Regions from separate parts of the Bacillus sp. FJAT-53060 genome, predicted to be linked through region 2. Evidence: predicted binding sites of a transcription regulator. Region 2 holds the regulator's gene; each other region holds the start of a gene.
The links. Region 2 encodes LexA, which represses DNA repair genes until DNA is damaged. Its sites were predicted from a motif close to CGAACATATGTTCG; they were not measured.
Positions count from the first base shown of each region.

Region 1 (5,525 bases), on a different contig from region 2:
CGTCAGATGATAAAGAAAAAACATCTAAAAAGGACGATTCATCAAAAGACGATGATGCTGTTTCTTTGAAGGCGACAAATACAGAAGGGTCCACGACAATGTATGAGGTGTCAGGTGCAGATGATATGGAGTTAACCATTTCTGCAACACAAGCTTCGTGGCTGCGCGTGAGAGACGAATCTGGAAAAGTGCTGAAGATGGGTGAACTAAAAGATGGCGAATCGTTTCAAACAGACCTGTCTGAGCTTTCTCAAGTCGATATCCGTCTCGGGAATGCCACTGGAATTGATATCAAGGTCAATGACGAGACGCTTAAGTACGAATTAGACCCAAAGAACACCATGACACAAAACATTGTGATTGTGAATAAAGGAAAGGAAAAGTCATCTTAAGCAAGTAGATGACTTTTCTTTTGTTCCTACTATTATATACATAAATAAATGCTTTATTGGAGGATTGGATTTCATGTTTAACTTACCGAATAAAATTACTCTTTCTAGGATCGCCTTGATTCCTGTGTTTATGATTATTATGCTTGCCCCTTTAGACTGGGGTGTTGCACGCTTTGGTGACGTCAGCATCGAAGTCACTCACCTTGTCGGAGCGATCTTGTTTATTGTGGCTTCCACAACCGACTGGATTGATGGTTACTATGCACGTAAGCTCAACCAAGTGACGAATTTCGGTAAATTTTTAGATCCGCTTGCAGATAAATTGCTTGTTTCAGCTGCTTTAATTATACTTGTTCAATACAACCTCACACCGGCATGGATGGCGATTGTGATCATTAGCCGTGAATTTGCTGTAACAGGTCTAAGGCTTGTCTTAGCCGGAGGCGGTGAAGTGGTAGCGGCAAATATGCTTGGAAAAGTGAAGACGTGGGCGCAAATCATTGCGATTTCAGCACTTCTTTTGCATAACCTACCGTTTGAACTTGTATCATTCCCGTTCGGTGATCTTGCGATGTGGGTCGCGGTGTTCTTCACTGTTGTCTCAGGCTGGGATTACTTTGCGAAAAACTGGGAAGCCTTAAAGAATTCTAACTAAAAAGGACGTGTACGCTTTGAAGTCAGAGAGAAAAGCAGAAATTATTGCAGTCGGTTCCGAACTATTGCTAGGGCAAATTACGAATACGAATGCACAATTCATCAGCAAACAGCTAGCTGAAATTGGTGTGAATGTTTATTACCACACAGCAGTTGGTGACAATTCGGAGCGTTTAAAGCAGGCTATTCAAGTGGCGCAAGAAAGATCTAATTTTATTATATTCTCAGGCGGTCTCGGACCAACAAAAGATGATTTAACAAAAGAAACCATTGCCAATACGCTTGGCAAAGAGCTTGTGCTAAATGAAGAAGCGTTTGAATCGATTCAAGACTACTTTCAAAAGACAGGACGTGACATGTCTCCGAACAACCGCAAGCAGGCACTCGTTTTAGAGGGATCTGATGTGCTGGTGAACCGGTTCGGAATGGCACCAGGTATGTTTATTCAAGAAGAAGATACGTTTTATATTCTGCTTCCTGGTCCGCCAAGTGAACTACACCCGATGTTTGAAAATGAATTGAAGCCGCTGATTTCTGAGAAACTTGGCTTGAAGGAAAAAATTGTGTCTGTCGTTCTACGTTTCTTCGGGATAGGTGAATCACAGCTTGAAACAGATCTTGAAGATATAATTGATGCTCAGACCAATCCGACAATTGCACCGCTTGCAGCAGACGGTGAAGTATCGCTAAGGCTAACGGCCAAGCACGAGGTTGAACAGGAGACTGAACGTCTTTTAAAAGAAACAGAAGCACAAATTCTAGAGCGGGTAGGGGAATACTTCTACGGATATGGTGATACTTCTCTTGTCCGTGAAGCTTCCAAGGCCTTGCACGAACATGGGAAAACAGTGGCAGCATCTGAAAGCTTGACTGGCGGAATGTTTTCTGAATGGTTGACAGATCTCGAAGGGGCATCGTCGATTTTTAACGGAAGTGTGGTTTGTTACACAAATCAAGTCAAGCAGCAGGTGCTAGGCTGCCGCGAGGAAACGTTGTCTTCTCATGGTGCTGTCAGCAAAGAGTGCGCTTTAGAGCTCGCTGAAGGCGTTCGAAAGCTGACAGGAAGTGATATCGGTATTAGCTTTACTGGTGTGGCAGGACCTGCTACCCAAGAAGAACAGCTAGTCGGAAAAGTATTTATTGGGCTAGCCACAAAAGATCAGACAGACGTGTATGAATGGATGTTTACAGGCAGTCGATCAGGCATTCGAAAACGGGCTGTCAAATATGGTTTGCATCACCTGCTCAAATTATTAAAAGAGAGTTAATTTTGTTTTTTGTTAAGTTTACTCCTTTAGAAAAGAGCGTTTTTTCTAATAGAAACAGCTCTTTTTTTAAAATGATTTGCCAAGAAAAATCGAATATGTGTTCGTTTTTTTCTTGGCAAATGACGTGAAACAAGGTATAGTATAGATAGTGGAATTGATAAAGGAGGAAACAATAGAATGAGTGATCGTCAAGCAGCCTTAGATATGGCTCTTAAACAAATAGAAAAACAGTTTGGTAAAGGCTCTATTATGAAACTAGGAGAGCAAACAGATACACATATTTCAACAGTACCTAGTGGTTCGTTAGCACTTGATACTGCGCTTGGAATAGGTGGATATCCTCGCGGTCGTATTATTGAAGTGTATGGTCCAGAGAGTTCTGGTAAAACGACAGTGGCACTTCATGCAATTGCTGAGGTTCAGCAGCAGGGAGGACAAGCTGCATTTATCGATGCAGAGCATGCGCTAGATCCAGTTTACGCTCAAAAGCTAGGTGTTAACATTGATGAGTTGTTACTTTCTCAACCAGATACAGGAGAACAAGCACTTGAAATTGCAGAAGCTCTTGTCCGCAGTGGTGCAGTTGATATTGTTGTCATTGACTCAGTTGCTGCGCTTGTACCAAAAGCAGAGATTGAAGGAGACATGGGGGATTCACACGTTGGTCTTCAAGCACGTTTGATGTCTCAAGCACTACGTAAACTATCAGGTGCTATCAACAAATCGAAAACAATTGCCATCTTTATTAATCAAATTCGTGAAAAAGTAGGGGTCATGTTCGGTAACCCTGAAACAACGCCTGGTGGACGTGCACTGAAGTTCTATTCGTCTGTTCGCTTAGAAGTTCGCCGTGCTGAACAGCTGAAACAAGGCAATGACATTATGGGAAATAAAACGAGAATTAAAGTCGTGAAAAACAAAGTCGCACCGCCATTCCGTATTGCGGAAGTAGACATCATGTACGGTGAAGGGATCTCGAAAGAGGGAGAAATCATCGACCTTGGAAGCGAACTAGACATCGTGCAAAAAAGTGGTGCTTGGTATTCTTACCAGGAGGAACGTCTTGGACAAGGTCGCGAAAACGCGAAACAGTTCTTAAAGGAAAACAAGGATATCCTTCTCATGATTCAAGAACAAATCAGGGAGTACTATGGTTTGAATACAAACGGAGTGAAACAGACCGAAGAAGAAGGACAAGAAGAATTGGAGTTTAATGACTAAAAAGACGCTTAAAAGCGTCTTTTTTTTACAATTACATGACAGCTAGTGGGTCAAAAGTTCTGTCTTTGCTTGAAATAACAACTTACGCCTCAGTCTGACTAGCTTGACAAGTATTTCCGACACAATTACAATGGGAATGTATCACTTGTTTTTCTTAACATGATTGATAACTAATTTAAACTTGACAAGGGCAGTGAGGATCTCATTCCCTGTGAAGGCCCTGTATGTTGAGACACAAAACAATGTACATGCCGACACTTTATTTGTAAAACCAAGTTCATAGCAAGAGGAGGTGAAAATATGTCGCCTACGATGTTTACGATCATCTCCATTTTGCTGAGCCTAATCTGTTTAGTTGTTGGCTACTTTGTTCGAAAAACCATTGCAGAAGCAAAAATATCCGGTGCAAGAAACATGGCCGAACAAATTGTTGAGGATGCAAAGCGTGATGCGGAAGCATTGAAGAAAGAAGCGCTCTTGGAAGCGAAAGATGAAATTCATTCGTTTCGGTTAGAGGCGGAGCAAGAAGTTCGTGAAAGACGTAATGAGCTTCAAAGACAAGAAAACCGTTTACTTCAAAAAGAGGAAAATCTTGATCGAAAGGACGAATCTTTAGATAAACGGGAGTCCGTGTTGGAGAAGAGAGATCATTCTCTGAATGAACGACAACAACATATTGAAGAGATGGAAAGCAAAGTGGATGATATGATTCGTTTGCAGAAAGCCGAGTTGGAACGCATTTCTAGCCTAACTCGAGATGAAGCGAAACAAATCATTCTGGATCAAGTTGAAAATGAGCTTTCCCACGACATTGCAGTCATGACGAAAGAATCTGAAAACCGAGCGAAAGAAGAGGCTGATAAAAAGGCGAAAAACATTCTTTCACTTGCGTTACAGCGTTGCGCAGCTGATCATGTCGCTGAAACAACGGTATCTGTAGTCAATCTTCCAAATGATGAGATGAAAGGTCGTATTATCGGACGTGAAGGACGAAATATCCGTACGTTAGAAACGTTAACAGGTATTGACCTGATCATTGATGATACACCTGAAGCTGTAATTTTATCGGGCTTCGATCCGATTAGACGTGAAACAGCGAGGATAGCTCTCGATAAGCTAGTCCAGGATGGGCGCATTCATCCTGCACGAATTGAAGAAATGGTGGAAAAATCACGCCGTGAAGTCGATGACTACATCCGAGAGATGGGTGAACAAACGACATTTGAAGTCGGGGTTCATGGTCTGCATCCGGATCTCATCAAAATTCTCGGTCGCTTAAAATTCCGTACAAGTTATGGACAAAATGTCCTGAAGCATTCAATTGAGGTTGCGCATCTTGCAGGTCTCATGGCTTCAGAGCTTGGAGAAGATGCAAAGCTTGCAAAACGAGCTGGTCTTCTGCATGACATTGGAAAAGCCATTGATCACGAAGTAGAAGGAAGCCACGTAGAAATTGGCGTTGAGCTTGCGACGAAATATAAAGAGCATCCTGTTGTCATCAACAGTATTGCATCTCACCACGGTGACCAAGAACCGACATCTATTATTGCTGTTCTTGTTGCGGCAGCTGATGCATTATCTGCAGCACGCCCTGGTGCAAGAAGTGAGACGCTTGAAAATTACATTCGGAGACTTGAGAAATTAGAAGATATCTCTGAATCTTATGAAGGTGTTGAAAAATCGTTTGCGATACAGGCTGGACGTGAAGTACGTATTATGGTGAAGCCAGATTCAATTAATGATCTTGAAGCTCACCGTCTAGCAAGGGATATTCGTAAGCGAATTGAGGACGAGCTCGATTACCCTGGCCATATTAAGGTGACGGTCATTCGAGAAACTCGCGCAGTAGAGTATGCAAAATAGAGCGGTGCGCTTAGCGCCGCTTTATTTTTTTATGTAAATATGCAACACTGATAGGAAGATCAATTTATAAGAGAAAGGGTTCAAAACGAATGAAAATATTATTTGTTGGAGATATTGTCGGTTCACC
Region 1 is NZ_JBAWSW010000001.1:80,875-86,399, reverse strand. It holds gene WAX46_RS00515 (helix-turn-helix domain-containing protein) at 1-392, shown strand, start outside; gene pgsA (CDP-diacylglycerol--glycerol-3-phosphate 3-phosphatidyltransferase) at 466-1,047, shown strand; gene WAX46_RS00505 (competence/damage-inducible protein A) at 1,064-2,314, shown strand; gene recA (recombinase RecA) at 2,492-3,535, shown strand; gene rny (ribonuclease Y) at 3,836-5,398, shown strand; gene WAX46_RS00490 (TIGR00282 family metallophosphoesterase) at 5,488-5,525, shown strand, end outside.
Region 1: a site for LexA is predicted at 2,405-2,418, ahead of recA (recombinase RecA). Genes of this name have one in related genera too.

Region 2 (5,525 bases):
CGTCATCACTGCGGTTCGTCCAGTGTAACGATTCAAACAAATGAAACAAAATAGATTCTCTACCAAAATAATGATGAGCAAATTCATCCTCAATCCAATAAATATAATAATGGCGTTCCAGTTCCATGTCTATCCCTTCCTTTCACATTTCGTCAAACTCGTTTATTGCTTGTATTATACAAAAATGTGAAAGAAAGAATTGTCTATATATGAAGCAAGAAGAAACTAGTTTTGTCAAAAAAACAAGAAAAAAAGAAAAAGGTTTGCAGAGCGTATGGAAATGCTCTGCAAACCGATTGCAAAAAAGCATGATGCTTAGAGATCGAATTATTTATTAAGCTTCGCTTTCACACGGCTAACCACGTTGCTGACAGTAAATCCGTATTTCTCTATGATGGTTTCACCTGGTGCAGAAGCACCAAATTTATCAATCGCAATCACGTCACCGTCAAGACCAGTGTATCGCTCCCAGCCAAGTGATGCACCCATTTCAATCGCAATACGTGCTCTCACTGCTTTAGGAAGGACTGACTCTTTGTATTCGTCTGATTGCTCTTCGAAGCGATCCCATGCAGGAAGACTCACAACAGAGACGCGGATGCCTTCTTTTTCAAGTGCCTTTTGCGCTTCAATCGCTAATCCTACTTCAGATCCTGAAGCGAGTAAAAGTGCTTCTGGCTTTGCATCAGCTGCTTCAACGACTACGTATCCACCCTTTTCTACTCCCTCATATGCCTTATCTGGTGCTTGGTCAATCGTTGGAAGGTTTTGACGAGTGAGTACTAGCACTGTCGGTTTATCTGTTGACGATACAGCAAGCTTCCACGCTGCAGCTGTTTCGTTTCCATCTGCTGGACGAATGACAGAAAGGTTAGGCATCGCACGTAATGAAGCAAGATGTTCAACCGGCTCATGCGTTGGCCCATCTTCTCCCACCGCAATACTATCATGAGTAAAGACATAAGTGACTGGAAGTCCCATTAATGCTGCAAGACGAATAGCAGGTCTTAGGTAATCTGAGAAAACAAAGAACGTTCCGCCGAATACACGGAGACCGCCGTGAAGTGCCATACCGTTTAATGCAGCACCCATTGCGAATTCTCTAACACCAAACCAAATGTTTTTGCCAGCATAATTCTCTCTGCCAAAGTCATCTGTATGCTTAATCGTTGTTTTATTTGATCCAGCAAGGTCAGCAGACCCACCAATAAAGAAAGGGACTTGCTTGGCAATGCCATTTAATACTTCTCCAGAAGAAGCGCGAGAGGCAAGGCTTGATCCTGCTTCATAAACCGGAACCTCTTGATCCCAATTCTCTGGAAGGTTTCCTTCAATCGCAATCTTCAGCTGAGCTGCTAGCTCTGGATATTCTTTTTCATATTGCTCAAACAGCTCATTCCACGCTGCTTCTTTTTTCTGACCAGCGTCTTTTACTGCTGTTTTGAAATGATCGTACACTTCAGAAGGTACATGGAAATCCTCTTCAAACGTCCAAGAATAGGCTTCCTTCGTCAGCTTTGCTTCCTCGCTGCCAAGCGGTGCACCATGCACACCAGACGTTCCAGCACGGTTTGGCGATCCAAAACCGATGGTCGTTTTCACTTCGATGAGTGTAGGTTTGTCCGTGCTTTTTTTGGCTTTTTCAATCGCAGCAGTCACTTCTTCGATGTTGTTGCCGTCTTTTACGTAAAGAACTTCCCAATTCATGGCTTCAAAACGATTTTTCACATTTTCAGAGAATGAATGATCTAGATCGCCATCTAAAGAAATGTCGTTTGAATCATAAAGAACAATTAAACGGCCTAAGCCTAAATGACCAGCAAGTGACGCAGCTTCAGAGGAAATTCCCTCCATTAAGTCTCCATCTCCGCAAATGCTGTATGTATAGTGATCCACAACGTTAAAGTTGTCTTTATTATATGTTTCTGCAAGATATCTTTCTGCAAGTGCCATTCCTACAGCCATGGCAATCCCTTGTCCTAATGGACCTGTTGTGGCATCTACACCTTCTGTATGTCCAAATTCTGGGTGTCCAGGTGTTTTGCTTCCCCATTGGCGGAATTGTTTTAGATCTTCGATGCTAAGGTTGTATCCGCTTAAATGAAGCATGCTGTATAAAAGCATAGAACCATGTCCCGCTGATAAAACAAAACGGTCTCTGTTAAACCAATTTGGGTTTTGCGGACTTACGTTTAAGTGATTCGTCCATAAAGCATAAGCCATTGGTGCAGCACCCATTGGCATTCCAGGGTGACCGGAATTCGCTTTTTCAATTGCATCTATGGAGAGAGTTCGTATTGTTGCTATAGATTTCAATTCAATCGTTTCCATATAAATCCCCTTCCGTATCTTGTGTACACCATTATCATAAATCTACTGTCCTTTTTTCACAACTATTTCACGCTGAAAAAGAAGGATTTTGTCTCATTTAGTTTATCGATCACCAAAAAACTTATGCAAATATGAAAAGAGATGAGAATATTCTTCCCATCTTTTCAAAAATTAAGAAATCATGACCTTAATGAAGATTCTGGTCTCTTTTTAATTTTTCTGGTGTGACATCGTTTCCTTCAGGATCGACGATTTTCACGGTTTTGAGTGTATTTTTCATAGAAGAACGAAAAGCTTTTAAATATTCTTCTCTTAAATGCTTCTGTTCTGTTTTTTCTGCGTCCGATAAACCGTTCTCTTTTGACTTTTTTGAAAGCTCATTTATTCTTGCAAGCTGTTCTTTAGAAATCATGACAAACTCCTTTAAAACATTTTCTCTACATACTACTAAATATCATTCACTTTTACAACAAATCACACTTTAAGAAGAAAGACCTTTTTCGTATTCCTGATACCTTCTATGCACTGTTGCCTTTGAGATGTCAAAGCCAAGTGCCTGAAGCGTCTCTGCAATTTCGGCGAACGTCATGTTGTTTTTTCTTAAGCGAACAATTTCTGAAATCGGTACTTCAATACGCTCACGACCAGGCGCCTGATCCTGGTGTTTTAAATTCAGCTCAGGCTGATACCCGCGCTCAACAGCTTTTTTCATTCCCCGCTTTATTTTCAGGTTATGAATTTTTCGTTGATACTCTTCTACAATTCCTACAATTTCAATGACCATTTCATCAGCTTCTGAAAGCTCAAGCTCTCCTCTATGAAAAACGCTATACACTTTTACTTTCTCTTTAAAAAGACAATGAAGAAGCCCAATTTTTGCTTGCCCTCTTCCAAGGCGTGTCTCATCTTGAATAAGAACAGCATCTATTGACTCTTCTTTCATCGTAGCAAGCATCTCAAAAACACCATCACGATCTAGTTCGTATCCACTTGCTTTCTCTTTCACGACTTTGACCACATTCATCTTGTACAAAGCAGCTAAAGCTCGAAGTTCTTCTTCTTGTCTTTTCAGTGAGGTTTCCTGCTCTTCTTTGACAGTACTCACTCTCGCATAAATTATTGCGTTCATGTTTTTAATCAACCTTTCTACCGGACTGTTGCAAGTTGATATACGACTGGATGCTCTTTTTTGACAGGTATCACAAGGATGTCTCCAGGCTGGATTTCAGTTGAAGCAAGATCATTGTGTTCGGTTACCCAGTCAATAAACGCATTTTTATCGATTGATTTGCTATCGTTTACTTGATCAGCTAACCCCCAAAGAGTATCACCTGATTGAACCTCTATTTTAACATATTGATTTGGATTATTATGGCTTGTGGCTGCAATAAGTGAAAGAAATATGCCAACGATGAATGAGAATAGTGCAATAAAAATAATCGATTCTTTTAACCTCATAATATCATCTCTCCTAATAGAATATACGTTCGCTCTTCCTGTCACTTATTATAAATGCGAACAGATGTTTCTGTCAAAACCTTTTTTCGAACCTATGTTTGTACTGTTAGGAAAAACATGCTATAATTTCTTTAAAATTGACGTTTTGAGGTGCAAAAGATGACGAAGCTATCAAAAAGACAACTCGATATCCTGAAATTCATCAAAGAAGAAGTAAAAAGCAAGGGTTATCCCCCATCCGTTCGTGAAATTGGTGAAGCTGTCGGTCTAGCATCTAGTTCAACCGTCCATGGACATTTAGCTAGACTAGAAACAAAGGGCTTAATCAGAAGAGACCCGACGAAGCCTAGAGCCATCGAAGTACTAGATGAAGAGGAAATGAATATTTCAAAGAATGCTGTAATGAATGTTCCAGTCATTGGAAAAGTCACAGCGGGTTTACCTATCACGGCTGTTGAGAATGTAGAAGAATACTTCCCTCTTCCAGAAACTTTTGCAGCGCCAGATGAACAAGTATTTATGCTTGAAATTATGGGAGAAAGTATGATTGATGCAGGAATATTGGACAAGGACTATGTCATTGTGCGTCAGCAAAGCACCGCCAACAATGGGGATATTGTGGTCGCTATGACAGAGGAAGATGAAGCAACAGTGAAACGTTTTTATAAAGAAGATACGCACTTTAGATTACAGCCAGAGAACCCATCAATGGAATCGATTATTTTACAGAATGTAAGTATACTAGGTAAAGTAATTGGTGTATTTAGAAATATTCATTAAAAAAAGCCGGTATTTCATCAACTGCTGATGAGAACCGGCTTTTTTTTATGAGCAAGAATAAGCAAGAATACTTGAGCTTGGGAAGGAACCAAATGTAAAATACGGCCATATAAAGCCCGTTGTACGGCCAAAAGGCTGTGATGAAATTACATACATTAGAAATACTTGACCGTTTCTAAGGAACACAATGGTCCATCGTCTATTACACCCGGCTGCAAATTGAACAGTTTGTTGACCTCCACTGACACTTTGCCCTGAAATAAGTGGCAGCATACTTTGAGGCTGAGAGACTGCTTGCTGATACTGGGATATAATATGCTGCGGCGGAGCGGGCGGGGCTGATTGTGCGCCTGAACCTTGCCTTGGCCCAGTCGCTCCCCCTCCCATTGGTAAGCCAGAAAATCCTCCAACCTGAGGAATAGGAAGCGACGGCAAGCTTTGTACCTGCCTATCGTATGAGTACCCATTCCACATACCTTCATATGGATAATACATACTAAACACCACTTTCTTAGACATTCATCACGACAGTATATTCAATAATTAAAAAAGAGTGTTGAGTCTTCAAATAGAAATTTTTCAAAAGACGTTTTGTTCTCCTATAGAACGGTTAAATAATAATGAGGAAAAAAAATAAAAAATGAAAACTTTTTGTCTCCCTCAAACGTTATATAGACAGAAAGAAAAGAAATAAAAAACATTTAGATTTAACTCTTGTAATCCTGCTGTAATTATTGTAACATTTGTAACATAAGAAGTTTTCATTTAGAAAAGGAGGCAATTGCCTTGAAAAAATTATTTGTTTTATTAACTACTATTATGCTTATGATCTCTTTACAAACAACGACACTGGCCGCTTCCAAAAAATCCTCCACTTTGACAAATAAAGAAGCGTTACATATTGCCCTTGATGCAAGAGAACACTTTTGGAGTGCTATGTCAGGCTACAAAATTAA
Region 2 is NZ_JBAWSW010000030.1:19,211-24,735, reverse strand. It holds gene sirA (sporulation inhibitor of replication protein SirA) at 1-121, opposite strand, end outside; gene tkt (transketolase) at 328-2,331, opposite strand; gene WAX46_RS11570 (DUF896 domain-containing protein) at 2,519-2,743, opposite strand; gene WAX46_RS11565 (YneB family resolvase-like protein) at 2,813-3,460, opposite strand; gene yneA (cell division suppressor protein YneA) at 3,478-3,789, opposite strand; gene lexA (transcriptional repressor LexA) at 3,949-4,569, shown strand; gene WAX46_RS11550 (hypothetical protein) at 4,615-5,064, opposite strand; gene WAX46_RS11545 (IseA DL-endopeptidase inhibitor family protein) at 5,356-5,525, shown strand, end outside.

Region 3 (5,525 bases), on a different contig from region 2:
AAGGACTTTCCAGTGGGGAAATTAAAGATATCTTTAATTTCAAGAAGACAAGGGACGTGTACAAAGAAAACAGATTCATAGATTCTTTAATGGAATTGCTCTCTTTGATATTAATCTTTATTAATACATACATAATTGATTATGAACCATTCTCTCCCTTTGAGTTTGTTTATACTTTTATCCTAATTGTACTTCTATACAGATTCCTATTTTGGGGAATCATAAGAGAGTCGAAAAAATGGTTTCATAAAGAATCATAAGAGACGTTGTAGTATTGACTTATAAAAATCACTTACCATATATTTTCATGCTACCATTTTTTGTTTTTCATTTGGGAATATGATGGGAAATTTAAGGTTATTTTCATTGTGTAAAGATGTTTCTTTATGTAAAATTACCACGAAAAGAATATTTTTCAACCGATAACGAAGTATTCCAAAGAAGGATAGCAACAGCTCAAATATTAAAAGTAATGCTTGAAGAATTTCGAAGGATAAAAAAGGTATAATAAACAATGGCAAAGACACTGTAGTCTGCCGTTAAGTGACTTTAAATAAAAGAAGTATTTCAAAGAAAGGAGGAATGCTAAATGTTACAAAAGAAATCATGGATAAGCTAGAAATTAAGAATAGAACACAAGGGTTTGGATGAAATGGTAGCGCATCATATGGGGAAACATCGGTTTCATCAAAGTAAGTATAAGTACATTCTGTAAGATGTTTGAAGTCGCTAAATCAACATTTTATCGTTGGAAAAAACAAGGTCATCCGACAAAACAACAAGTGTTAATCGACCTCATTTCATCTCTTTGTGAGTCACACCAATATACGTATGGTTATCGTAAAAGAACGGCTCTACTGCAAAAAGAAATAAAAATGAATCATAAAACGGTACAACGTATTCAACAAAGCCACTTGAAATACATTGAATCAGCTACAGGCACTGCTTGAAAACTGTATACTTCATCGTGATCAAACATCGGTCTACATTTCATATGTTATCAAAAAAGGCATTATCATGAGCGTGCCCTGTATGGGAATGCCTGCTGATAATGCCCCAATGGAATTTTTCCACTGTTTTCATATTTATTCCTTATCTATTAATATTTTTTCCCGAAACATTCGCCTATGTTAAACCCTGATAAGAATGTTAAGCCATAAAAGCAAGGCGCACAAGCTGTACCCATTGTTACATTACAAGCTCCGCCACAGATGCTTCCTGCTAATGTAATCATCGCCCAACTAACTCCTTTTGAAGCCTTTCTGGCGTAATTATCCCTAAGAGAATATAAAAAAGAAGCACAATTTTGTTTTAAAAATGATTTCACCTTCTAGTACATAAAAATATTATATCTCAAATTATGTAATGATTTCCATAAGATGAAAGCCTCAATATCATGCAGTTTCATAGTATAAAAGGAATTAAAGGAGGGTATTTATTTTCCATAATTTACATTGAACGAAAGTTCTGTAACACATTGAAACGGAACATTTGTTCTGTTACTATTTAATCATTCGAAAAGGAGTGATTAAATGCTTAGAGACAGAGGAACGATCAAATGGACTGCTATGATGTTGCCTGAGCATGTTACACGACTTAAACACGATTTAGCAGAAACGCAAAAAACAGATAAACCAATTATAGATGAACAACAAATAGAAGAATTTGAATCGATCATTGCCTATGCTATGGGTGTTAACAAGCCTGTAAGCTTTTCTGTCTACAATTCAGGAAGAATAGATAATCTTATTGGTCATACTCAATACATCAACTACGAGAAGAAAATGCTACATATAAAGGATTTGTCGCATGAAACTCACTTTATTATTTTTGATGATATAGTGGGAGTCTCTTATGATTGATTACACCAAGTTTCCACGGAAAAAGATACTCTGTGTTGATATGAAATCTTTTTATGCATCAATCTCAGCAGTTATGATGGGCTTAGATCCTCTTGAGTGTTATTTGGCTGTTGTAGGTAACACAGAGAGGCAGGGGAGTGTTGTCTTAGCAGCAAGCCCTAAACTTAAACAAGATTTCAAAATTAAGACTGGATCAAGATTATTTGAAATTCCTAATGATCCAAGAATCCATATTGTTAATCCTAAAATGGATACGTTTATAAATGTTTCAACGAAAATCACACAGTTGTTTTATCGATATGTCCCAGAATGTGATGTTCACACTTACTCAATCGATGAGTCTTTTTTGAAGGTTGATGGAGCTATGAGAATGTGGAAAAGTGTTGAAGAAATTACAGAACATATACAAGATGCCCTTATGAGAGAGTTTGGGCTGCCTTGTACAATTGGAATCGGTGACAACATGTTAATAAGCAAGCTTGCTCTTGATTTAGAAAGTAAAAAAGCACCCAATGGAATTGTTAGGTGGAGATATGAGGACATACCAGCAAAGCTTTGGCCAGTTAGACCAATTTCTAAAATGTGGGGAATAGGAGGGAGGATGGAACGAAACTTGAACAGAATGGGGATTTTTACAGTCGGTGCATTAGCTAGATATTCACTTGAATCTCTAGAAAAGAAATTCGGGATAATGGGAAATCAAATTTACCATCACGCTTGGGGAATTGATTTATCTGAAATAGGCACTCCGATGTTGCAGGGACAAGTGAGCTTTGGAAAGAGTCAAATTCTACTCAGAGACTACACAAAGAAAGAAGAAATAAAAGCCGTTATCCTTGAAATATGTGAAGAAGTTGCAAAAAGAACGAGAGAACATAACAAAGTGGGTAGGACAATCAGTTTAGGGATAGGATACAGCAAAGAGGATTTTGGTGGGGGATTTCACAGAAGTAAAACAATTGAAAGTCCAACAAATATCACAATGGATATATACAAAACATGTATCGAATTGTTTAACACGTTTTATCAGCACAAAACAGTCAGAAGTATTTCTGTCACATTAAGCAAAATTGAGGAAGATTCCAATCAACAACTCACTTTATTTGATGAACAGGGGTTAGAGAAAAAAAGACAGTTAGGTTATGTTATGGACGGAATTAGAAATAAATATGGCTCAAATTCGCTTCTAAGGGCTGTTTCATACACTAAAGGTGGGACGGCATTATACAGAGCCGGTTTAACCGGTGGACATAGAAGCTGATGTTGAAATCATAATGGCCTTGTTATACAATTGAATCAAAAAGAAGTGAGGATGCGCTAACACCATGGTAATGTACAATCTGTCCTATCAAGCGCCTGGCTAATCATGAGATATATTTATATTAAATTGATTATGTAATTCTTAATGCATCCTCTTCAATCCTGATCAACTGGGGAAATCTCTACAGCACCCTGGAAATCATGTATGATCGATAGGGTTATTGACATCACTGGACTTGGGTTTATCACAGGTGGAATGCAAAAACTGACTGTAAATTAGCTGTTGAGATCATCAAAATCGTTGGAAAAAACGCAGTCAAGGGTGGCGTTATTATACGCAAGCCTTGCTTGGTTCAGCGTTCGCTGTATTGGAAAATAAGCCAAAAGTAGAGGGGACAAATTAATATGAACAGTATTAAGTACATATCTTATTTTGTAATATCACTTGTGCTACAGTTGCTGTGGTTCGTTGCAATGAAAAAGAGCACAGATGTCACGATACTAGACATGTTAGTTTTGTCTCTATTATTCACGCTTTTCATGTTTGTTATTGATAAAGTATTCAAGAAAAAGCAGACTGCCTAGTCTGTTTTTTCTATTAATTGATTATGTCATTGTGCCAACGTGCCATGGACTTCAAATAATTCTTATTCGTTACATCAGTAAAATTCTTCCCACAATACTTGCATCAGTAACGTTGGCGTTCTAACTGCGACTGCTTATTTTCACATTATATTTACCGAAACGAACAGCTTTATTGGAATGGCAATGTGAACAAGTACATCTTATGCTTCTGTTCTGAAACCTCTTTACAGGTCCATAAGCAGCCAAAGAGTTTGTAAAGAACTCTTTGAGACGGTATTGTCTGTTGTACTTAACTTTCTGATTTCTCGAATAATCTCCTTCAATGCCATTCGTAACAACTCTCTCTCGTTCTTTTTATTGTAGAACAAAGAACGGCCATTGGCCGCTCACTTATTATTGAAATTTTTCTTGTAAGACTTAGTATGGATAAAGGATTGTCATTAAGCTAAGGGAAGTTTAGTTAAAGAGCTGTGTTTATTTTTGACCCAACAATAATACATTTTTTTTGAAGAAGAAAAGATATAATAAGAAATGAATAGAGCCTATATACGAAACTTTATTTAGGGGTGCAAATATGAAAAATATTTCAATACTAATTGCTGATGATGAGGAGGAAATTGCTGATCTAATTGCCTTTCATTTAGAAAAAGAAGGATACCATGTTATGAAAGTATCGAATGGTCAAGAGGCTGTTTGCGTTGTGGAGAATCAGGTCTTTGATTTGCTGATTTTGGATATTATGATGCCCAAAATGGATGGATATGAAGTAACACGCCGTATTCGTGAACATCATAATATGCCTATCATATTTTTAAGTGCTAAAACATCTGATTTCGACAAAGTACAGGGACTCGTAATTGGAGCAGATGATTATATGACTAAACCATTCACTCCCATTGAATTGGTAGCTCGTGTAAATGCCCAGTTACGGAGATTTACGACATTGAATCAAGCTAAGGGCGAAAATAAATCAAATTTAGAGTTTGGTGGACTAGTTATTTCTCCTGATCAACGTGCGGTTACCCTTTACGGAGAATATATTGAGCTAACTCCTAAACAGTTTGATATTTTGCACTTATTAGCCAGTCATCCAAAGAAAGTCTATAGTGTGGAAAACATTTTTCAGCAGGTGTGGGGCGAAGCGTATTTTGAAAGTGGGAATACAGTTATGGTTCATATTCGTACGTTACGAAAAAAACTTAAAGAAGATAAACAGAAAAACAAATTAATTAAAACTGTGTGGGGAGTTGGATATACATTCAATGGTTAAAATCATAGGGAATTTTCGCTCAAAAATGATTATGTTATTTGGATTGAGCATGCTTCTGTCTGGTACCATAACATATATCATCTTTAAAATACTTCAATATTATTATCATACTTGGGTTTATTACGGCGATTTATTAGCCCACTTTCGATTATTTATGAAAAAAATGGGAGACATTAACTTCTTTTTACTTATCTTTATTCCACTTTCGATATTATTTTTCTTTCTCCTTACTAAACGGTATTCTACCTATTTCAATGAGATTTCAAGTGGAATTCACTACCTTGCTCGTGGCGACTTTCAGTATAAAGTTGAAATCCAATCAAATGATGAGTTTAACGATATTGCGAAAGACATTAATCTCGCAAGTGAAAAATTAAAAGAAGCTATAGTAAGAGGTGACTTTTCGGAAAGCAGTAAGGATCAGCTAGTCGTAAACTTAGCACATGATCTGCGTACACCACTGACTTCTATTTTGGGTTACTTGGATTTAATCCTTAGAGATGAAAGTTTAACGAAAGAACAAGTCAGGCATTTTTTAACGATTGCTT
Region 3 is NZ_JBAWSW010000025.1:8,378-13,902, reverse strand. It holds gene WAX46_RS10385 (IS3 family transposase) at 717-950, shown strand; gene WAX46_RS10380 (YolD-like family protein) at 1,533-1,862, shown strand; gene WAX46_RS10375 (Y-family DNA polymerase) at 1,855-3,123, shown strand; partial or broken gene WAX46_RS10370 (IS1595 family transposase) at 3,814-4,036, opposite strand; gene vanR (vancomycin resistance response regulator transcription factor, VanR-F/VanR-M family) at 4,282-4,977, shown strand; gene WAX46_RS10360 (sensor histidine kinase) at 4,970-5,525, shown strand, end outside.
Region 3: a site for LexA is predicted at 1,485-1,498, ahead of WAX46_RS10380 (YolD-like family protein). Genes of this name have one in related genera too.